Regions from separate parts of the Arthrobacter sp. J156 genome, predicted to be linked through region 3. Evidence: riboswitches for the same ligand, from Rfam matches in the RefSeq annotation. Region 3 holds a riboswitch; each other region holds the start of a gene.
The links. A riboswitch is a leader RNA that binds a small molecule or an ion and turns the genes downstream of it on or off. The one in region 3 is predicted to bind S-adenosylmethionine.
Positions count from the first base shown of each region.

Region 1: linked by a shared signal. The riboswitch ahead of AC0QR5_RS09770 (methylenetetrahydrofolate reductase) and the one ahead of sfnG (dimethylsulfone monooxygenase SfnG) in region 3 are both predicted to bind S-adenosylmethionine.
Region 2: linked by a shared signal. The riboswitch ahead of AC0QR5_RS11550 (OsmC family protein) and the one ahead of sfnG (dimethylsulfone monooxygenase SfnG) in region 3 are both predicted to bind S-adenosylmethionine.

Region 1 covers NZ_CM149650.1:2,141,225-2,148,190, reverse strand. Annotated here, with positions in the region: gene AC0QR5_RS09785 (MFS transporter) at 1-336, shown strand, start outside; gene AC0QR5_RS09780 (hypothetical protein) at 272-1,264, opposite strand; gene AC0QR5_RS09775 (helicase HerA-like domain-containing protein) at 1,274-2,956, opposite strand; SAM riboswitch class I at 3,148-3,240, shown strand; gene AC0QR5_RS09770 (methylenetetrahydrofolate reductase) at 3,307-4,215, shown strand; gene metE (5-methyltetrahydropteroyltriglutamate--homocysteine S-methyltransferase) at 4,240-6,606, shown strand; gene AC0QR5_RS09760 (O-acetylhomoserine aminocarboxypropyltransferase/cysteine synthase family protein) at 6,603-6,966, shown strand, end outside.
Region 2 covers NZ_CM149650.1:2,521,781-2,528,746, reverse strand. Annotated here, with positions in the region: gene AC0QR5_RS11560 (hypothetical protein) at 1-495, shown strand, start outside; gene AC0QR5_RS11555 (aldo/keto reductase) at 582-1,577, shown strand; gene AC0QR5_RS11550 (OsmC family protein) at 1,635-2,234, opposite strand; SAM riboswitch class IV at 2,276-2,392, opposite strand; gene AC0QR5_RS11545 (TetR/AcrR family transcriptional regulator) at 2,540-3,163, shown strand; gene AC0QR5_RS11540 (MDR family MFS transporter) at 3,160-4,884, shown strand; gene AC0QR5_RS11535 (bifunctional 3-phenylpropionate/cinnamic acid dioxygenase ferredoxin subunit) at 5,026-5,364, shown strand; gene AC0QR5_RS11530 (helix-turn-helix domain-containing protein) at 5,377-6,537, opposite strand; gene AC0QR5_RS11525 (MFS transporter) at 6,725-6,966, shown strand, end outside.
Region 3 covers NZ_CM149650.1:3,023,052-3,030,017, forward strand. Annotated here, with positions in the region: gene AC0QR5_RS13980 (CoA-binding protein) at 1-488, opposite strand, end outside; gene AC0QR5_RS13985 (O-acetylhomoserine aminocarboxypropyltransferase/cysteine synthase family protein) at 485-1,951, opposite strand; gene sfnG (dimethylsulfone monooxygenase SfnG) at 1,952-3,148, opposite strand; SAM riboswitch class I at 3,257-3,351, opposite strand; gene AC0QR5_RS13995 (histidine phosphatase family protein) at 3,513-4,064, shown strand; gene AC0QR5_RS14000 (ArsR/SmtB family transcription factor) at 4,096-5,085, opposite strand; gene AC0QR5_RS14005 (hypothetical protein) at 5,178-5,468, shown strand; gene AC0QR5_RS14010 (lipopolysaccharide assembly protein LapA domain-containing protein) at 5,485-5,976, opposite strand; gene AC0QR5_RS14015 (acetate--CoA ligase) at 6,042-6,966, opposite strand, start outside.

The DNA.
Region 1 (6,966 bases), 880 kb from region 3:
TCGATCCAGCTCTCGGTCGAGCCGCGGTTCCGGGGGCGCGTCCTGGCCCTCTACATGGCCGTCATCCAGGGCGGGACGCCCATCGGGGCTCCGCTCGTGGGGTGGGTCGGGGAGACGTTCGGGGCGCGCTGGTCCGTCGGCGTCGGCGGCGGGATCGCGCTCGTCGCCGGGATCTGGGCGCTCGTCCTGGTGCGCCGGAGGATGCGGACGACGCCGGGGCCCGGTCCCGCGGGGACGTCCCCCGTGGACGGATCGGCCGAGGGGCGACCGGCTACTGGTCGACCGGCTGCGGGACGACCCGCAGGGAATCAGTCCCCACGGACAACGACGCCGTGAAGCCGAATCCGGCCTCCACGCTGCGCTCCTCCTTGAGGCCCGTCATGAGGTCCTGCTCGACGAGCGTGATGCGCGTGCCGACCTCGAGCGGGTTCAGCACCCAGCCGCCCTCGTGCGCCGCGACCTCGACCTTGGGATAGCCCACGATGTCCCAGTTGATCGTGGAGGCCTCGACGCGCGCGTTCGTGTCGTAGCTGAGCGGGCAGGCCGCCGGCTTGAGCACCTGCTGCTCGGCGCAGCGGTCCAGATAGGCCTTGAGCTCGGCCGAGATGTCGTCCGTGAGCGCCTGCGTGGGGCGCGTGACGAGGCCGAGGGGCGTCCGCACGCCCGACGGCGAGTTCACGATCCGGCGTTCCTCCGCGGCCTCGAAGTACTTCTCCTCGTAGCTGGCGGTGACGACGGCGGGCAGCAGGACGGGGAGGTCCTGGGCGCCGTCGGCGAGCGGGGAGGCGAGGCCGTTGACCGTGAACTCATTGGTGGTGTCGGCGGTGACGCGCAGGACCTGGGGGCCGGGGGAGACGAGCCGCCACCGGTCGAAGAAGAGCCATTCCGTCCCGGCGTGCTCGAGGCGGAACTGCGTCTGGTAGCGCCGGCCGTCCACGGAGTAGGCCGTGGTCACGGTCGCGTCGCCGCCCGCGGCGCGCTCGAGCGATTCGACCTCGAAGTCCTCGATCGCGGACGTCGCGGCGCGGAGCCCGTCGCCGTCCACGAGCAGGGCGTTGCCGTCCGGCGAGCCGGTGCCGAGCATCCCGAGCGCGAGCGCGCCCTCGCCGGCCTGCAGGTGCCCGAAGTAGTCCATGACGACCCGCTGTGGGCCGAACACGCGCTGGTTGACCTGCGTGATGGCGACCCCGACGCCGACGGCCACGATCATCACGGCCGAGAGCCATGCGGCGACGACCTTGACGAGGGGGGATCCGGAATTCACACCTCCACGTTACCGGCGGCGGCGCTTGGTGCCGAACATGCCGCGCATCAACTCCTTGCCGAGGGCCCCGGCGGCCTGCAGCGCGAAGTCCATGACGGGGTTCTGCTCCGGGACCCGGGAGGGCGCCGGGGCAGGGGCGGGAGCAGGCTTCGGGGACGACGACGGGGCCCGGCCTGGCGTCGTCGGCGGCAGCGTGCTGGGGCGGCCCAGGATCTCCTCCTCGATGCGCCGGGCCTCGGCGTCGATGTCCGCCTGGCTCTGCCCGCGTCCCGGGACGTGCCCCGCGACCGAGCCGCCGGTGGCCGGGGAGGAGGGCTCCGGCGTCGTACCCGGGGTCCCGGCCGCGCCCTTGAGCTTCTCGAAGGCCGACTCGCGGTCCACGGGCGTGCCGTAGACCTGCAGGAGGGCCGACTCCGCGACGACGCGCTCGACGACGGAGGCCTCCGACGCGCCCATCGTGGAGCGCGGGGACCACATCCGCGTCCACGCGACCGGGGTCGGTGCGCCCTTCTCGTTCATGACCGTCACGATCGCCTCGCCCGTGCCCGCCTGCGTGAGCGCCGCGCTGAGGTCGTAGTCGCTCACGGGGAACGTCGAGACGGTCGCCTTGAGGGCCTTGGCGTCGTCCGGCGTGAAGGCGCGCAAGGCGTGCTGAACGCGGTTCGCGAGCTGGCCCAGGACGTCGGCCGGGACGTCCTTCGGCGTCTGCGTCACGAAGAACACGCCCACGCCCTTGGACCGGATCAGGCGCACCGTCGTCGTGATGGATTCGAGGAAGGCCTTGGACGCGCCGCGGAAGAGCAAGTGGGCCTCGTCGAGGAAGAAGACGAGCTTGGGCTTCTCCGGATCGCCGACCTCCGGGAGCTCGGCGAAGAGGTCCGCGAGGAGCCACATGAGGAAGGTGGAGAACACGAGCGGCTTCTGCAGGAGCGTCGGCAGCTCGAGGCAGGAGATCACGCCGCGGCCGTCGGGGGCCGTGCGCAGCAGCTCCGCCGTGTCGAACTCGGGCTCGCCGAAGAAGCGGTCCAGGCCCTGGGCCTCGAGCGTGACGAGCTCGCGCAGGATCACGCCCGCCGTGGCCTTGGAGAGCCCGCCGAGCTCGGCCAGCTCCGCCTTGCCCGCATCCGAGGTCAAGTGCTGGACGACGGCGCGGAGGTCCTTGAGGTCGTAGAGCTCCAGCTCCTTCTGGTCCGCGTAGTGGAAGACGAGCTGGAGGCTCGACTCCTGGGTCTCGTTCAGGTCCATGACGCGGGACAGGAGCAGCGGCCCGAACGCCGAGACCGTGGCGCGCACCGGCACGCCGGTGCCGTCGCCGCCGAGCGCGTAGTACTCCACCGGGAAGTCCGCGGGCGACCAGTCCATGCCCACGCCCGCCGTGCGGGCCAGGAGCTTCTCGCCGCCGGCACCGGGGGTGGACAGGCCCGTGAGGTCCCCTTTCACATCCGCGAGGAACACGGGGACCCCGTTCTCGCTGAGCTGCTCGGCCATGACCTGCAGGGTGATGGTCTTGCCCGTGCCGGTCGCCCCGGCCACGAGGCCGTGCCGGTTCATCATCCCGAGCGGCAGGCGGACCTGCGCCTCGGGGTGGACCGCGCCGTCCACGACCGCGGCGCCGAGGCCCATGGAGGGGCCCTCGAAGACGTATCCGTTCCTGATGAGTTCGACGTGCTCCGCCGGAGTTCGCTTAGCCATGCCCCACAGACTACTTCCCCCACGCTCCCCGTCACACGCGCGTCATGTGACCCGGATCCGCCGGGGATGACGCGCCGACGGCCCGGCCCGCGCGGGCCGGGTCGTCACATCCGGACACATGCGGGACTGTGAAGCGCCCGCCGCGGCCGTGCTTGCCGCCCGGGGCACCGTGTGCCTTAGATGAATGCACCAACCCATCAAGAGCGGCCGAGAGATCTGGATCGACGACGCCGCAGCAACCACCCGGAGTCCCGGAACGGTGCTACCGCCAGAAGCGATGGAGACGCATCCACGTCCCGGCCGTCCCCGGGAGCCGCGGTGCACTCCCTTGCATACCGCGAGGAGGAACCATGTCCGAACCCCTGACGGCCAGTCCGCCGTCGTTGTCCTACGAGCTCTACCCGCCGCGGGACGCCGCGAGCCGCGAGACGGTCCTGGAGGCCGTCGAGGCGCTGCGCGCCACGGCCCCCGACTACGTCTCGGTGACGTACAACGGCACCGCCGAGCGCCGCGCCGCCTCGGTCGAGCTCATCACCCACCTGATCGAGAACACACGGCTGCGGCCCCTGGCCCACTTGACGTGCGTCGGGGAGACCCGGGCCTCGCTCGACGCCCTCGTCAGCCGGCTCGTGGGGCTCGGCGTCCGCGGCGTCCTGGCCCTGCGCGGGGACCTGCCCGCCGATCCGGGCGGGGACCGCGGCGAGCTGCCGTTCGCCCGCTACCTCGTGGAGCTCATCCGGCAGGTCGAGGACCGCCGCTCCGCGACGCTCGCGGCCGGCCGCCTGGCCATCGGCGTCGCCGCCTACCCCACGCGCCACCCCGAGTCGCCCTCGTTCCAGCACGACGTCGAGGTGCTCCTGTCCAAGGAGCGCTCCGGGGCGAACTTCGCGATCACGCAGATCTACTTCGAGCCCGCGCAGTACGCGGGGCTCGTCGCGGCCGCCCGGGCCGCGGGCGTGACGATCCCGATCGTGCCGGGCATCATGCCGGTCAACAGCGTGCGGCGCCTCCTGCGCCTCTCCGCGCTCGCCGGCGTCGCACCCGACGCGGCCCTGCTGTCCCGCCTCGAGGGGGCCCGGAGCGACGCCGAGCGGCGTGCGATCGGCGTCCAGGCGGCCGCCGCCCTCGCCCGCGCCGCGTTCGACGACGGGGCCCCCGGACTACACCTGTACACCTTCAACGACCCCCTCGGCTCGCTTGACGTCGTCCACGAGCTCGGGCTCGCCGGCGCCGGCCGGGCCCTCGCCCCCGCACTCTGACCCAACCCCACCCAGGAGGACACCATGACCACCACCCCCCGCTTCCCCGAAGCCACCATCCTCGGCTACCCCCGCATCGGCCCCGCCCGCGAGCTCAAGAAGGCCGTCGAGGCCCATTGGGCCGGCCGCCTCGACGAGGCCGGGCTGGACGCGGCCGCCGAACGGCTGCAGGAGGACACCGTCGCGCGGCTCGTCGAGCTCGGCCTGGACGCGCAGGACTCCTCGATCCCGGCCGACTTCGCCCTCTACGACCAGGTCCTCGACACGACCGCGGCCCTCGGCGCCCTGCCGCGCCGCTTCGCCGACCTCGCCGCCTCCGACGGTTCGGTGGACACGGCCGGCTACTTCACCCTGGCCCGAGGCGACGCCGAGCGGGCACCGCTCGAGCTGACCAAGTGGTTCGACACGAACTACCACTACCTCGTCCCCGAGATCGGACCGGACACCGCGTTCGCGCCGCTCGCCCACCGCCTGAGCTCGACCATCGCGCGCCACGCGGCCGCCGGTTCCGTGCTGCGCCCGGTCCTCGTGGGCCCCGTGACCTACCTCCTGCTGTCCAAGCCGGAGGACGGCGCGCCGGAGGGCTTCGACCCCCTGGACCGGCTCGACGACGCCGTGGCCGCCTACCGCGGGATCCTCGCCGGCCTCGCCGCTGCCGGCGCCGAGTGGGTCCAGCTCGACGAGCCGGCGCTCTCGACCGACCGCGGCGGCGCCCTCGCCGTTCCGGGAGGGGCGCTCGAGCGCGCCTACCGCGCGCTGGCCGCGGACGACGCCGGGGCCCGGCCCGCGCTGTTCGTCACCACGGGCTACGGCACGGCAGGGGACCCGCAGGCGCCGGGGCGCGCCCTGCGCGTGCTCGCCGAGGCGGGCGTCGAGGCGGTGCACGCCGACCTCGTCCGCGGGGCGCGGCCGGCCGGGGCCGAGCTGGCCGCGCTGGGCGGCACGCGCTTCGTCGCCGGGATCGTCGACGGGCGCAACGTGTGGCGCAACGATCTCGCGGCGTCCCTGACCCTGCTCGAGGAGCTCTCGGGCGCGGCGGGCGAAGCCTCCGTCGCGACGTCGACCTCGCTCTTCCACGTCCCGCACGACGTCTTCGCCGAGGAGTCCCTGCCCGCGCACCTGCCGTCCTGGCTCGCGTTCGCGGACCAGAAGGTCGCCGAGGTGCGGACCCTCGCCGCGGGCCTGGCCTCCGGGCCCGCCGGCGTGGAGCGCGAGATCGCCGAGGCGTCGGCCGCGATCGCCTCCCGCGCCGCGTTCGAGGGCGTGCGCCGTGAGGAGGTGCGGTCCCGGACATCGGCGCTGACCGCCGCCGACGTGGAGCGCGCACCCGCCGAGGAACGGGCCGAGGCGCAGCGCCGCCGGCTCGGCCTGCCCGTGTTGCCGACCACCACGATCGGTTCCTTCCCGCAGACGGGCGAGGTGCGCAAGGCGCGCGCCGACGTCCGCGCCGGGCGGATCGACGAGGCCGCCTACGACGGCTTCCTGCGGGCCGAGATCGCCCGCGTCGTGGCGCTGCAGGAGGAGCTCGGGCTCGACGTGCTCGTCCACGGGGAGCCGGAGCGCAACGACATGGTGCAGTACTTCGCGGAGAACTTCGACGGCTTCGCGGCGACGACCCATGGCTGGGTGCAGTCCTACGGATCGCGCTGTACTCGGCCGTCGATCCTCTGGGGCGACGTCTCCCGCCCCGAGGCGTTCACGGTGCCGTGGACGAGCTACGCGCAGTCGCTCACCGCGAAGCCGCTCAAGGGCATGCTGACCGGTCCCGTGACGATCCTCGCGTGGTCGTTCGTCCGCGACGACCAGCCGCTGCGCGAGACGGCGAACCAGGTGGCCCTGGCCCTGCGCGACGAGATCGCCGACCTCGAGTCCGCCGGCACCGCGATCATCCAGGTCGACGAGCCGGCACTGCGCGAGCTGCTCCCGCTGCGCGCCGCGGACCAGGAGGACTACCTCGCGTGGTCCGTCGGCGCGTTCCGCCTCGCCACCTCGGGCGTCCGCCCGGACACCCAGATCCACACGCACCTCTGCTACTCGGAGTTCGGGGAGGTCATCCGCGGGATCGACGGCCTGAACGCCGACGTGACGAGCATCGAGGCCGCCCGCTCCCGCATGGAGGTCGTCGCCGACCTGGCCGGCTTCGGCTACTCCCGCGGGATCGGCCCGGGCGTGTACGACATCCACTCCCCGCGCGTTCCCTCCGTCGAGGAGGTCACGGGCCTCATCGAGACCGCGCTCGCGAGCGTCCCGGCGGGCCAGCTGTGGATCAACCCGGACTGCGGGCTGAAGACCCGCGGCTACGAAGAGACGACGGCGTCGCTGCGCCACCTCGTCGAGGCGGCCGCGGCCGCGCGCACCGGGCTGCTCGCCGGTGCGGGGACGCCACGATGAGCAGCACCACCCAGATCCACGCCGGCTACGCGCCGGCGGGGCCGCACTACCCGGTCGCCGTGCCGATCCACCAGAGCGCGGCCTACGAGTTCCAGGACTACGCGAGCGCGCGCGCCATGTTCGCCCTGACGCGCCCGGGCTTCACCTACACGCGCACGGGCAACCCGACCGTGGCCGTGCTCGAGGAGCGCGTCGCCGCGCTCGAGGGCGGCCTGGGCGCGGTGGCGACGGCGAGCGGGCAGTCCGCCGTCGCCACGGCCCTGTTGGCGCTCCTCGGCGCCGGGGAGGGCGGCGGGCGCGTCGCGGCGTCGTCCCAGCTCTACGGGGGGACGGTGGACCTGCTCACGGATACCTTCGCCG
Region 2 (6,966 bases), 500 kb from region 3:
CGGCCCCTCGTCGTGCCGGGCATCGGCTGGCCGCACGCCCTCGTCGCGGTCCTGTTCACCACGGTGCTGCCCTTCCTCGGGGTGCTGTGGTTCGCCCGCGGCGGCGTCGTCTCGAGCCGGCACATCCCCAAGCGGCGGCAGCGCTACTGGCCGTTCCTGACCTCCGGCTTCTCGATCCTCGGCGGGGTGTGGACGCTGCGCCTCATGGACGCGCCGGACGCGTTGTTCCTCGATCTCGGCGGGATCTTCACGGGGCTCGTGCTGTGCCTCGTCGCGAACGCGTTCTACAAGGTCTCCGTGCACACGGCCGTCGCGGTCTACGTGGCGCTGCAGTTCCTGGGGCCCGTGCCGGCCGTGGGGGTCGCCGGGCTCGCGGCGGCGGCCGCGGTGGGCTGGTCGCGCCACGTCCTGCGGGCGCACACCCCCGGCCAGGTGGCGGCCGGGGCGGCGATCGGCGTCGCGACGCACCTGCTCCGCACGCTCGTCTACGGCTGAGGCCCGCCGCCCCGGCCCCGCATCACGATCCCGATTTCCGTTGTTTGAGCGGCCCATCACCGCCCGGGAGTGGATAACGTGGGGGGATGGCGGGTGACGGATCGCGATTGGTGTTCGGCTGCATGGGACTCGGCGGCGGGTGGGACGACGCGCCGCCGGACGCCGGCGACCTGGCCACCGCCCACGCCGCGGTCGACGCGGCCCTCGAAGCGGGCATCACCCTCTTCGACCACGCCGACATCTACACGCGCGGCAAGGCGGAAGAGGTCTTCGGCCGGGTCCTCGCGGAGCGGCCCGGCCTGCGGGACGAGATCGAGCTGCAGTCCAAGTGCGGGATCGTGCTCGCGGGCCCCGACGGGTCGGGCGGCCGCTACGACTCCTCGCCCGCCGTCCTCACGGCCCGCGTCGAGGACATCCTGCGCCGGCTCGGGATCGAACGGCTCGACGCGCTGCTGATCCACCGCCCGGACCCGCTGACCCCGATGGAGGATGTCGCGGCCGCGTTCGCCGGGCTGCGGGACGCCGGCAAGGTCGGCCGACTCGGCGTCTCGAACATGTCGGCGGCCCAGATGCGCGCGCTCCAGTCCGCGCTCGGCGAGGCGCCGGCGGTCAACCAGCTCGAGATGGGCCTGCACCGGCGCGATTGGCTCGAGTCCCAGGTCCTCGTCAACCACCCCGAGGGCGCGGCGCTCTCCTTCCCCGAGGGCACGATCGAGTACTGCCGCGCGGAGGGCGTGGAGCTGCAGGCGTGGGGCGCACTGGCCCAGGGACGCTACTCGGGCAGGAGTACGACGCCGGAGCCCGGCCCGGGTGCCGCGCCCCGCCCCGGGAGCGGGGCGGCGTCGCCCGAGGAGGAGGCGTCCGGCGTCGTCCGGGAACTCGCCGACGGCCTCGGCTGCGCGCCCGAGGCCGTGGTGCTGGGATGGCTCATGCGCCACCCGGCCCGGATCCGCCCGGTCATCGGTACCACGAACCCGGCGCGGATCGCCGCGTGCGCCGGCGCGGAGCGGGCCGCCGCGGCCATGGGGGCCGTGGACTGGTACCGCTTGTGGACCGCGGCCCGGGGGCGCCCGCTGCCGTAGGGTCCCGCCGTCGTCCGGCCCGCCGCGGCTGCCCTGCCGCGGCCGCTCGGGCCGGCCTCAGTCGGCGTTGACCGCGAGCTCGACGCTGACGGGGGTCGGCCGGGCGAAGAGGTCCAGCACGGGGCAGCGCGCGTCGACGACCTGGTGCAGCTCCTCGTAGCGCTCGGGGGTTTCCGGCCCGTTGAGGTGAACGGTCAGGCGCACCGCCGTGAAGCCGGGGCGCGTGTCCGGATCGGCGCCGAAGATCCCGCGGACGTCGAGGTCGCCCTCCGCCGTGATCTCGAGCGAGTCGATCGCGACGCCGAGCTGGTGCGCGTAGAGCCGGTAGACCACGACCTGGCAGGACACGAGCGCGCCGAGGGCGTACTCGACGGGGCTCGCGTCCGAATCGTCGCCGGCCAGCGCGGCGGGCTCGTCGACGACGAACTCGTGGCGGCCCGCCGTGACGCGCGTGGCGACGGAGCGCTCCGAGACGCCGTGGGCGCGGTAGACGGCCTTCGCGTTGGCCGTGTCCTCGCCGATGCGGCCCGCCCAGAAGGACGCGGCGTCGTCGAGGCGGCGGGCGCGCTCGGCGTCGAGGTCGGTGGTCCTCGGGGTGGCGGATCCGGTGGGAGACTGCTGGCCGGTGCCCGCAGCCTGTTCTGTGGTGGAGGTCATGTTGGGTCCTGCCCTTCGCGTCGTGGCGCATGCGGGCGCGTGCGCCGTGCTTACGCCCGCCGCCGCGGCGGGCGTCGAATCGTCACCTGGGGCACCCCGCTACAGCGAGGAGGGTTGCCGCCCGACCGGCCAGGGCCTTCAGGTCGGGTCTCTTGATTCCTGGCCTCGAGTCTCACGCTCCGGCCCGGGCCGCGGCAAGGACTTCCGTCACGCGGGGTCACCTCGTCATCCGGCGTCACGGGAGGCGGCCAAGGTCACGTGGCCTGCAGTTGTGCAAAGATTGCACTGGTGCATAAACTGTACCCATGCATGATTCACCCCTGAGCCTGCGCGAGCGCAACCGCCTCGAGACCTGGCGGGCCGTCCACGAGGCGGCCTCGGCCCTCGCCCTCGAGGACGGCCTCGCCGCCGCCACGGTCGATTCGATCGCCCGCCGCGCCGGCATCTCCAAGCGCACGTTCTTCAACTACTTCCCCTCCAAGGAGGACGCCGTCCTCGGGATGCGCGCCCCCGAGCTCCGGCAGGAGTTCATCGAGCGCTTCCGCGCCTCGGACGCCGAGCTGCTCGAGCGCACCGTGCGGCTCATGGCGGAGGTCCTGTCCACCGTGGTCGGCGATGGGAGCCGCTTCGAGCGCCGCAAGGAGCTCGTCGGCCGCTACCCCGAGCTGCGCGGGCGCGTGGTCCAGCACCTCAACGACGCCGAGGTCCTCGTGGACTCGGCCGTCAACGACCGCCTCAGCGAGGACCCGGCCACCGTCTCCGCCGAGCTCGGCGAGGACCCCGCGGCCCGCCGCGCGCTGCTCATGGCCGCCGCCACGATCGTCCGCTTCACCTACCGCCAGTTCCCCGGCGCCCCGCTCGAAGAGCTCGGCGCCCACCTCGGCGAATCCACCGACGTCTTCAGAAAGGTCCTGCGTCCCCGGCCATGACCACTTCCACCACCACGCCCGGCACCACCGCGCAGCCGCCCGCCCCCGAGGCGGACCGCAAGAACCACCTCGTCCTGCTCTTCGGCGGCCTCATGGTCACCATGCTGCTCGCCTCCCTCAACCAGACCGTGCTCGCCGCGGCCCTGCCGACGATCGTCGGCGAGCTGCACGGCGTCGAGCACATGGCCTGGGTCATCACGGCCTTCATCCTGGCCTCGACCGTGATGATGCCCGTCTACGGCAAGCTCGGCGACATGTTCGGCCGCAAGCCGCTCCTGCTCTTCGCGATCATCGTGTTCATCGGCGGCTCCGTGATCGGCGCCCTCGCCCAGGACATGAACGTGCTCATCCTCGGCCGGGCCATCCAGGGCATCGGCGGCGGCGGGCTCATGATCCTCTCGCAGGCGATCATCGCCGACGTCGTCCCCGCCCGCGAGCGCGGGAAGTACATGGGCATCATGGGCGGCGTGTTCGCCTTCTCCTCCGTCGCCGGACCACTGCTCGGCGGCTGGCTCACGGAGGGCCCGGGCTGGCGCTGGACGTTCTGGATGAACATCCCGCTCGGCGTGCTCGCCGTCCTCGCCGCCGTCTTCCTGCTGCACATCCCGCGCCCCTCCGCCGCCCAGCGCGGCCGGATCGACTACCTCGGCATGGCGCTCCTCGCCGTCGCGACGAGCGCACTCGTCCTCGCCGGCACGTGGGGCGGCGGGACCTACGCGTGGGATTCCCCGACGATCCTCGGCCTCTTCGCCGCGGCCGCCGTCGCCGGCGCCCTGTTCGTGTGGGTCGAGTCGCGCGCCGCCGAACCCGTCCTGCCGCTGGCCCTCTTCCGCAACCGCAACTTCAACCTGACCACGGTCGCCGGGCTCATGACCGGCATCGCCATGTTCGGGGCGATCGGCTACATGCCGACCTACCTGCAGATGGTCACGGGCTTCGGCCCCACCGAGGCCGGCCTGCTCATGATCCCCATGATGGGGGGCCTCCTGGTCACCTCGGTCCTCGTCGGCCGCCGCGTCTCGGTCACGGGCCGGTACAAGGCCGTCATGATCACGGGAACGCTCGTCACCGCGCTGGGCCTGGTCCTGCTCTCCACGATCCACGCGGACGCCCCGGTCGCCCTGATCTGCGCGTACCTCGCCGTCATGGGCATCGGCCTCGGCGCGAGCATGCAGCTGCTGACCCTCGTGGCGCAGAACTCCTTCCACCTCTCGATGGTCGGCACCGCGACGGCCGGGCAGAACTACTTCCGCCAGGTCGGCGCGACCCTGGGCTCGGCCGTCGTCGGCTCGCTCTTCGCCAGCCGGCTCAAGGAGCTCCTCGTCGAGAAGATGCCGGCCGGGGCCGGTGCGGGCGACGGCGGCAACTCGCTGACCCCCGCGCTCGTCGCCTCCCTGCCGGAGCCCGTGCGGGAGCTCATCGTCGCGTCCTACAACGAGGCCCTCGTGCCGCTGTTCCTGTGGATCGCGCCGCTCGCGCTCCTCGCGGCGCTCGCCCTGGCGTTCGTCACGGAGGACCCGCTCGCGACCAAGATCGAGCGCGATCTGCCGGCCGAGTCCCTCGGCGAGGGCCAGCTCGGCCACCTGCATGACACCCCGCAGGGCGGCGCCGGCGGGGAAGACGAGGGCGCGACCCCGCCCGTCGCGGCCGCCCCGGCTTCCGCGGGCGCCGCGTCCCCGGCCCGCCACGTGGCGGAGCCGCACCGGGACGCGAGGGGCTAGCTCCGGCGTCGTCCACGTCCCGCGCCGCCGCGGCATCCCGCGCGCGGCACCAGGGGGCCCGGTTTGCCGCCGCGGCCCCCTGCGGTGTGGGATGGAGGGGAACCCGCCGGGACCCCGGACGGGCAGCGTGAAGGAGCAGAGATGGCCGAGCCGATGAACGTCGGGTCCGTGGACGAGATCCCCGAGGGCGAGGCGATCGTCATCGAGGGCCAGGACAACCCCACGGGGAACGACATCGCCGTGTTCCACACCGAGTCCGGCGACTTCTACGCCCTCGACGACGAGTGCACGCACGAGACCGCCTCGCTCGCCGAGGGCTGGATCGAGGACGACTGCGTCGAGTGCCCCGTCCACGCCGCGAAGTTCTCCTTCGCCGACGGGGCCGCGCTGTGCCTGCCGGCCACGACCGGGGTCAGGACGCATAAGGTCGAGGTCGTCGACGGGCGGGTGCTCCTCTACCCCGGGACCCCCGCCGGATAGCCCGGCCCCTGGCTAGGACCAGGCGACGACGAGCCGCGCCGCGTCGCGGGGGATCGTCGGGTCGATGCCGGTCAGCTCGGTGAAGCGCCGCAGCCGGTTCATGAGGGTGTTGCGGTGGCAGAAGAGCCGCACGGCCGACGCGGAGACGCTCCCCGTTTCGAGGTAGGCGCCGACGGCCTCGCGGAGCCGGACCCGCTCCACCTCGCCGCAGCCCGCCAAGGCCAGCACGACGTCGGAATCGGCGCCCAGCCCGGCCTCGCCGAGGCGCACCCTGGCCAGACGCGCCCAGGCGGTGAAGGGGGTGAGCGCGGCGGTGTCGTCCGGAGTCGTCAAGAGGGCGAGCTCGCGGGCCAGCCGCGCCGCCGACCACAGGCCGGCGAGGCCCTCCACGGACGGGACCAGCCCGCAGCGCAGGCCCAGGACCCGCTCGAGCGCCTCCTGCCCGGCGGCCCCGCGGCCCGGCCCGGGCACCCAGAACGCCGCGAGCGCGTCGGCGAAGGGATGCGTGAACACCTCGAGCCCGCGCCGGGCGGCCAGCGCGAGGGCGACGCGGAGCCCGGCCGCGTCCTCCCCGGCAGCGACGGCCACGGCCAGGGCGGCGTCGGGATCGAGGCCGAGGCCGTCGGCGACGCGTTCGAGCTGCCCGGGCGGGGCGAGCGAGGGGCCGAACAGCGCGGCGACGAGGCCCTGCTTGACGGAGGACTCCTCCTGGGCCATCCGCGTCCGCTCGGCCATGTAGACGCCCTGGGTCTGGCTCGCGTAGCTGTCGACGACGTCCCACACGAGGTCCGCCCGGCCCACGAGCAGCGGCGCGTCCCCGGGGCCGGCGATCGCGGTCAGCGCGCCCCACAACACGGAGAAGTCGAGCCGGATCGCGGTCATGAGCGACTCCACCGGGATGCCGGCCCGCGCGCGGGAGACCCCGACGTCGGCGGCGATCCCCGCGAGGACCTCGGAAAGCCGGGCCGAATCGGGGTCCGGGCGCAGGCTCTCGATGAGCGCGGCGAACGACCCCGTGCCCGTGCGGCGGATCTCCGCGACGGGCAGGAGCGCCTCGGAGTAGTCGGAGAGGCCCAGGACGCGCTCGAGGAACGCCTCGGTCAGCGCGTCGACGGAGAGCCGGTCGAGCAGGGCGTCCCAGCGTCGGTCGAGCTCCTTGTTGTGTCCATCCACAGAACGTGATGCCTTTCGAGGGGTCACATGGGCACAAATTGTGCTTTTGCACACCATCGTGCGTCATTTCCGGGGCGAAACCAAGCCCCGTGACGGCCCTCACAGTGGAATGCTGGACGCAGGATCCCTCCCGTTCCGATCCCCACTCGTTCCCCTTCCCCACCAGCACCCCTTGCGGAGGCACAGCATGACCCAGACCAACCTCGAGGCCGGGGCCACCCGGACCATCACGGACAAGGAGGCCACCAAGGTCGCGGTCGGCGCCCTCGTCGGCACCGCGATGGAGTGGTACGACTTCTTCCTCTTCAGCGCCGCGGCCGCCCTGGTCTTCAACGTCCAGTACTTCACCAACGAGAACGCCACCGCCGCCGCGATGGCCTCCTTCGCCACCTTCGGTGTGGGCCTCGTGGCCCGCCCGATCGGCGGCAT
Region 3 (6,966 bases):
TGCCGCTTCGAGCTGATGACGCCGGTGTTGAAGCCGGCGAGGTGCAGCCCGCCGTGGAAGCGCGCGTGCTCGATCTTCACGCAGCGGTCCATGACGACGTTCAGGCCGGCGGCCTCGGCGTCCGCCGCGACCTGTTCGTGCCAGGACCCCAGCTGCAGCCACAGGGTCTTCGCGCCCGCGGCCTTCGCCTCCTCCAGGACGCCCGGCAGGTCGTCGTGCTTGCGGAAGACCTCCACCAGGTCGGGCGCCTCGGGCAGGTCGGCCAGGGACTTGTAGACCGGCTGCCCGAGGATCTCGTCCACCACCGGGTTCACGAAGTAGACCGTGTAGCTGGTGGAGGAGAGCAGGTACGTCGCCACGAAGTAGGAGGCACGGGAGGGCTTGTTGGACGCACCCACGATCGCGATCGAGCGCGTGTTGCGCAGGATCTCCAGGCGTTCCGGCGCGCTCGGCCCCGACCAGGTGCGTTCCGCGGTCGATGCGCTCACCGGTCCGCCTCCTTCCCCGCGTCGGCTGCGGATCCGGGCGCGGCTCCCGCGCCGGAAGCGACCCCCGCCGGGACGGCACCCGGGCGGGCCGAGGGGATGACGCAGGCCTCGGCGTCGTACTCCGGGGCCGCGAAGGCCGAGGCGTCGAAGCCCTCCGGCTCCCCGCCGGCCTCCGGCTCCCGCTGCGAGGCGTCGAGCGCCTGGTCCAGGTCCCAGAGGATGTCCTCGACGTCCTCGAGCCCCACGGACAGGCGGATCAGGTCGCCCGGGACGCCCGCGGCCACGAGCTGCTCGGCCGTGAGCTGCTGGTGCGTGGTCGACGCCGGGTGCAGCACCAGGGTGCGCGCGTCGCCGATGTTGGCCAGGTGGCTCGCGAGCTGCAGCGCCTCGATGAAGCGCGCCCCGGCCTCGCGGCCCCCGGCCACGCCGAAGCTGAACACTGAGCCGACGCCGAGCGGCAGCAGCTCCTGCGCGCGGGCGTGCTGCGGGTGGGACTCGAGTCCGGCGAAGTTCACATAGGACACGCGCGGATCGGCCTCGAGCCACTCGGCCACGCGGCGCGCGTTCGCCAGGTGCGCGTCCATGCGCTGCGGCAGCGTCTCCACACCCTGCAGGAGCTGGAACGCGGACTGGGCCGGCAGCGACGGGCCGATGTCCCGCAGCTGCTCCGAACGCAGCTTGGTCAGGAAGCCGTACTCGCCGAAGTTGCCCCACCAGGACACGTTGCCGTAGCTCGGCACCGGTTCCGTCATGGTCGGGAACTTCCCGTTGCCCCAGTCGAAGCGGCCGGACTCGACGACGACGCCGCCGAGCGTGGTGCCGTGCCCGCCGAGGAACTTGGTGGCGGAGTGGATGACGATGTCCGCCCCGTGCTCGATGGGGCGCAGGATGTACGGCGGGGTGAGGGTCGAGTCGACGATGAGCGGGATGCCCGCTGCGCGCGCGACCTTCGCGAGGCCCGCCAGGTCCGCGATGTCGCCCGAGGGGTTCGCGACGACCTCGGTGTAGAGGGCCTTGGTGTTCTCCCGGATCGCGGCCGCGAAGTCCGCGGCGTCGTTGCTGTCCACGAACGTGGTGTCCACCCCGAAGCGGCGCAGCGTGACGTCGAGCTGGGTGATGGTGCCGCCGTAGAGCTTCGAGGAGGCCACGATGTGGTCCCCGGCCTGCGTCAGCGCGGCGAAGGTGATGAACTCCGCGGCCATCCCGGAGGACGTCGCCACGGCGCCGATGCCGCCCTCGAGGGACGCGATGCGCTCCTCGAACGCCGCCACGGTGGGGTTGCCGATGCGGGAGTAGATGTTGCCGTACTTCTGCAGGGCGAACAGGTTCGCGGCGTCGTCGGTGTCCTTGAACACGAACGACGTCGACTGGTAGATGGGCACCGCGCGGGCGCCGTGCTCGGCGTCGGGCGTGCCGCCGGCGTGCAGGGCGCGGGTGCGGAATCCGAACTGGTGGTCCGACATCTAGGCGGTGGCTCCTTCGAGGTGGGTTTCCGGCAGCAGCTCCGTGTTGAGCTCGGTGCCGTGGGCTCGGGCGAGGTCCGCCTCTAGCTCGCGGACGATCGGGAGGACCTCGCGGCCGAACGCGCCGAGCTCCTCCTGGAAGTGCAGGTAGCCGGTCAGGAGCAGGTTCACGCCGATCTTCTTGAACGCGATGATCCGCTCGGCGATCTGCTCCGGGGTGCCGATGAGCTGGGTGCGGAAGCCGTCGTTGTACTGGACCAGGTCCTCGAACGTGGAGTCCTCCCACATGCCCTTGCCGTCCTTCGTGGACTGCCCGGCCTCCTTCACGGCGGCGGCGAAGCCCTCGACGGCGGGGCGGTGGGCCTTGTCGATGATCTCGCGCAGCGTGTCCCTGGCTTCCGCCTCGGTGTCGCGGGAGATGACGAAGCCGTTGATGCCGAAGCGCGGCTTGGCGGCCGCGGTGCGCCCCCCGGACTCCGCGGCCTTGAGCACGCCGGCGATGTTGTCCTGGAAGCCCTCGAGCGAGCGGCCGTTGGAGAAGTACCAGTCGGCGGCGTGGCCCGCGGCGGCCTGCGCGGCGGTCGAGTTGCCGCCGAAGAAAATCTCCGGGTGGGCCCGGCCCGGCAGATCCAGCGGCGCCGGGTTCAGGGTGAAGTCCTTGATGTTGTAGTACTGCCCGGAGTGGCTGAAGCCCTGCTGGGTCCACAGGCCACGCAGCACGTTGATGAACTCCTCGGTCCGCACGTAGCGCTCGTCGTGGTCCAGCCACTCGAGGCCGAAGTTCACGAACTCGTCCTTGAGCCAGCCGGAGACGACGTTCACGGCCGAGCGGCCGCCGGAGAGGTGGTCCGCGGTGATGATGAACTTGGCCAGCACGCCCGGGTGCCACATGCCCGGGTGGACGGCCGAGATCACCTTGAGCCGCTCGGTGGCGCCGAGCAGGGCCAGCGAGAAGCTCGTGGCCTCGTGCTGCTTGTCCGCGCCGTAGCTCGCGGCGTAGCGGGTCTGGGTCAGTGCGTACTCGAAGCCGGAGTCCTCCGCGATGCGGGCCAGCTTCTTGTTGTATTCGAACTCCCAGTTGGTGCGCTGCTCGATGGTCGAGACCACGAGCCCACCCGAGACGTTGGGCACCCAGTAGGCGAACTTGAGCGGTGTTTCCAGGTCGGCGACCCGGCTGACGGCGGTGTTCTCGGTCATGTGGGGGACTCCTTCGATCCTTGGTCGGATGGCGTGCGGCGTAGGCGGTTCCCGGGCAACGGCGCACCCTCCGGCGGCGGGCCGTGCGGGGGAAGAAGGCTGGCGCGTTCTCCATCGCTTCTGGCAGGAGCACCGTTCCGGCGGATTCCGGAGGGTTGCTGCGGCGTCATCGATCCAGATCTCTCGGCCGCTCGGGATGGTTGACCTTCAGTGTGTCAGCGAGCCGCCGATCCATCAAAGAATGTTGAGCCGGATTGCGTCGTGCCGGGCGCGGGCCGAAGATCCTGCGACGGCGCGGCGGCCGGGTGCGTCACGGGACGACGGCGGGGCGCGGGCCGGGAGGTCCGCTGGCTACGCTGGGGGCATGGCACAACGCATCGTCCTGGTCCGGCACGGGCAGACCCCGTGGAACTTCGAGGGGCGCCTGCAGGGCCAGGTGGACATCCCGCTCAACGCGGCCGGCCGCGCGCAGGCGCGCCAGGCGGGGCGGCAGCTGGCGGAGGAGTACGACGCCGGATCCTGGGACGCGGTCGTCGCCTCGCCTCTGGGGCGGGCGGCGGAGACCGCCGCGATCATCGCCGCCGAGCTGGGCCTCGAGCCCGGCGAGCCCGAACCGGGCCTCGTGGAGCGCGGCTACGGCGAGGGCGAGGGTGTCGTCGTCACCGGGATGCCGCGCCCCGAGCTGGACGCGCTGCTCTCCACCGCGGAGCCGGAGGCCGAGGTGGTCGAGCGGGGCGTGCGCGCCTTGACCGGCTTGGCCGCCGCCCACCCGGGGCGCGGCCTCGTGGTGGTGGCGCACGGGACGCTCATCCGCCTCGTCGTCGGGCACTTGCAGGGCGCTCCGCAGGCCCGGCTCGAGAACGGCCAGGTCGTGGAGCTCGACCCGGCGTTGCTGCCGGAGCTTGACGCGGTCTGAGGACGCGCGGGGGATCGAGGGTCCCGTCGGGCTACGCCCCGGCGAGGAGCGCCTCGCCGACACCGGCCCTGCGGTAGAACACCTCGCGGCCGGAACGCAGGGGGACGGCCAGCCCGCCCTCGGACATGACCTTGAGGTGGCCGTTGACGGTGCCCGGGGCGAGGTCCAGGGCGCATGCGAGCTGCTTCGTCGTCATCGGGACATCCAGCTGGGCCAGGATCTGCGCCCGTGTGGATCCCAGCAGCCTCGCCAGGGGATCGCCCGGGGCCGCGCCGCTGGACTCCCAGAGCCGGCCCACTCCGCGGGGCGCGTAGGTCAACGTCGGCACGAACGGCGCCGTGTTGAGCACCAGGGTCTCCGGCCAGACGAACGCGTTGGGCACCAGGATCAGGCCGGCCCCGGGTTCAGGCGGATCGATCCCGTCGCAGCCCCGGATGACCTCGAGCCCGCTGGGCGTGCGGACGACGGACGGATGCAGCGTCTTGAACACGTCGCCGATGCCGCCGCGGGCCATCTGGGCCAGCCTCCAGTCGATGTCCTCGAGCAGCAGCGAGCGGAGCCGGGGCCACCAGCGCCGGACAGCCAGCTCCCAATACCACTGGAGTGCTCCGACGGCACGATCGACTGCGGTGTCGACGTCCTCGGCGAGTTCCTCGAGGACGCCACGGGCCCCGGTGTCTTCCTGCCGCCGGAGCAGGGCCGTCAGGTCCCGTTCCCACACGGAGGCCGGGACGGCGGCGACGGCCGTGAGCCCGTCGTGGAAGGTGTCCTGGCGTTCCGGCGTCGGGGTGAGCGAATCGGCCATGAAGCCTGAACGGGGAACGAGTGCGGCGAGGACGCGCAGGTGCCCTTGTGAGGCCGGGTCGTCCGCCGCCGCGAGCGCGCGCCGCGTGCACTCGATCCAGGGGCGGTGGATGGCGGTTCCCTGCTGGAGGGCGCGCAAGCTGGTCACCGTCTCCCACAGGGGAGAGGCCTCGAACCGGATCCGCGTCAGGTCCTCGCTCGTGAGCTTGATGTGCATGGATTCAGCGTATTCCCGGCCGGAACGTCTGACGAGGATTCGGCCAGGACCGAATCGTGGAGCGGGCCGGGCGTCCGGCGGACGCTGGGTCCATGACCACCTTCAGCAGCTCCCGTCGTTCCCCTGTCCCCGTCCATCACGGTGCGGCCGTCGGTCCGGCGACGCCCAGCGGCGGATCCTCCGCGGTCCCGCGTCCCGAGGGCGGGGCGCGCCGCCCGGCACACGCCGTGGACCGCTTCGGCGCGGTCGCCCGCCTCGTTGCGGCCGTGGTCCGGTTCTACCGGGTCAACGCCGTCCGGGCTGCCGCCATAGAATCCGAGCACCTGCGCCTGCGCGAGGACGGCCTCCGCCGGTTCACCGAGGCCTCCGGCGGGCGGCTCTGAGTCCGCGATCGGCGGATCAGCGCTGCTTGAGGGCCTTCCGGCGCTTGCGCCGCTGGGCGCGGAGCGCGATCAGGCGGGCCGCGCCGGCCATCGCCACGACGATGCCGCCGGCGACGGACGCCGCGACCACCGTCAGGCCCATGCTGACCGTGCCCTCCCAGGCGAAGAAACGCAGCGGCGCCGTCGTCTGGTTCTGCGCGACGAAGATGATGAGCAGCACCAGCAGGGCGAGCGCGATGATCGTCGTGGCCCAGATCATGCCCGTGCGCGTCGTCGTCTTGGCGTCGAAGTCGCCGTCGTAGTCGTCCTCGCCGGAGCCGTGCGGATCACGCTCGGCGGGCGGAATGACCTGCGTCGTCTCGGCGTCGTCCACGGGGCGGGTGGCTTCGAGGGCCCCGCTGCCGTCGGCGCCCGGAGTGCCGAGCGTGTCGAAGGGCGCGCCGTCGACCGCGTCGGGGTGCTTGTCCGGGTGGAGCGCGTCGTCGGATCCGGGGTGGGGATTGCTCACGGTGAACCTCGCTTCTGAAGTGTCGTCCGTTCCGAACCTACACCAGCGGGCACCCGCTCCTGCCGCTACCGCCCGGAGCGGCAGATCGCGTCGATCTCCGGAATGCACGGCTCGTTCTGCAGGCTCGTCGTGTCGCCGAGGTCCGTGCCCTCGAACAGCTGCGTGAGCAGCCGGCGCATGATCTTCCCCGAACGGGTCTTCGGCACGTCGGGCACGAACACGATGTCCCGCGGCTTGGCGATCGGCCCGATCTGCTCCGCCACGTGCGCCCGCAGTTCGCGGACGACGGCGGCGCGCGCCTCCTCGCGCCCGTCTCCCGCACCGCCCGGGGCGGGCCGCTCCCCGGAGCCGGGCTCCGGCGTCGTACCCCCTCCCGGGATGAGCGACTTGTCCCGCGGGACCACGAACGCCGTGGCCGCGTGCCCCGTCGTCGGATCCGCCGTCGGGCAGACGCCCGCCTCGACGACGGCCGGGTGGGAGACCAGCGCCGACTCGATCTCGATCGTCGAAAGCAGGTGCCCCGAGACGTTCAGCGCGTCGTCGGTGCGGCCCAGGATCCAGGTGTCGCCATCGTCGTCGAACCGCGCGCCGTCCCCGGCCAGGAACCAGCCCTGCTCCGCGTATTGTTCCCAGTAGGAGGTGTAGTAGCGCTCGGGATTGCCCCACACGGTCCGGGCCATGGCCGGCCCGGTGCGCGTGAGCACGATGTTCCCCTGCCGGCCGGGCGCGGTGCGGGTGCCGGATTCGTCCACGATGTCCGTCGCGACGCCGGGCAGCGCGCGCGTGGCGGAACCCGGCTTGAACGCGGCGTCCGTGGGCCGGGGGGAGAGCACCGTGGCGCCGGACTCGGACTGCCACCACGTGTCCACCATGGGGATCCCCGCCTCCGGGTCCCCCGCCACGAGGGAATCGCGCCCCACCTGGGCGCGCAGCCAGCGCCACGCCTCCGGGTTGACCGCCTCGCCCACCGTCCCGGCCAGACGGATCGTG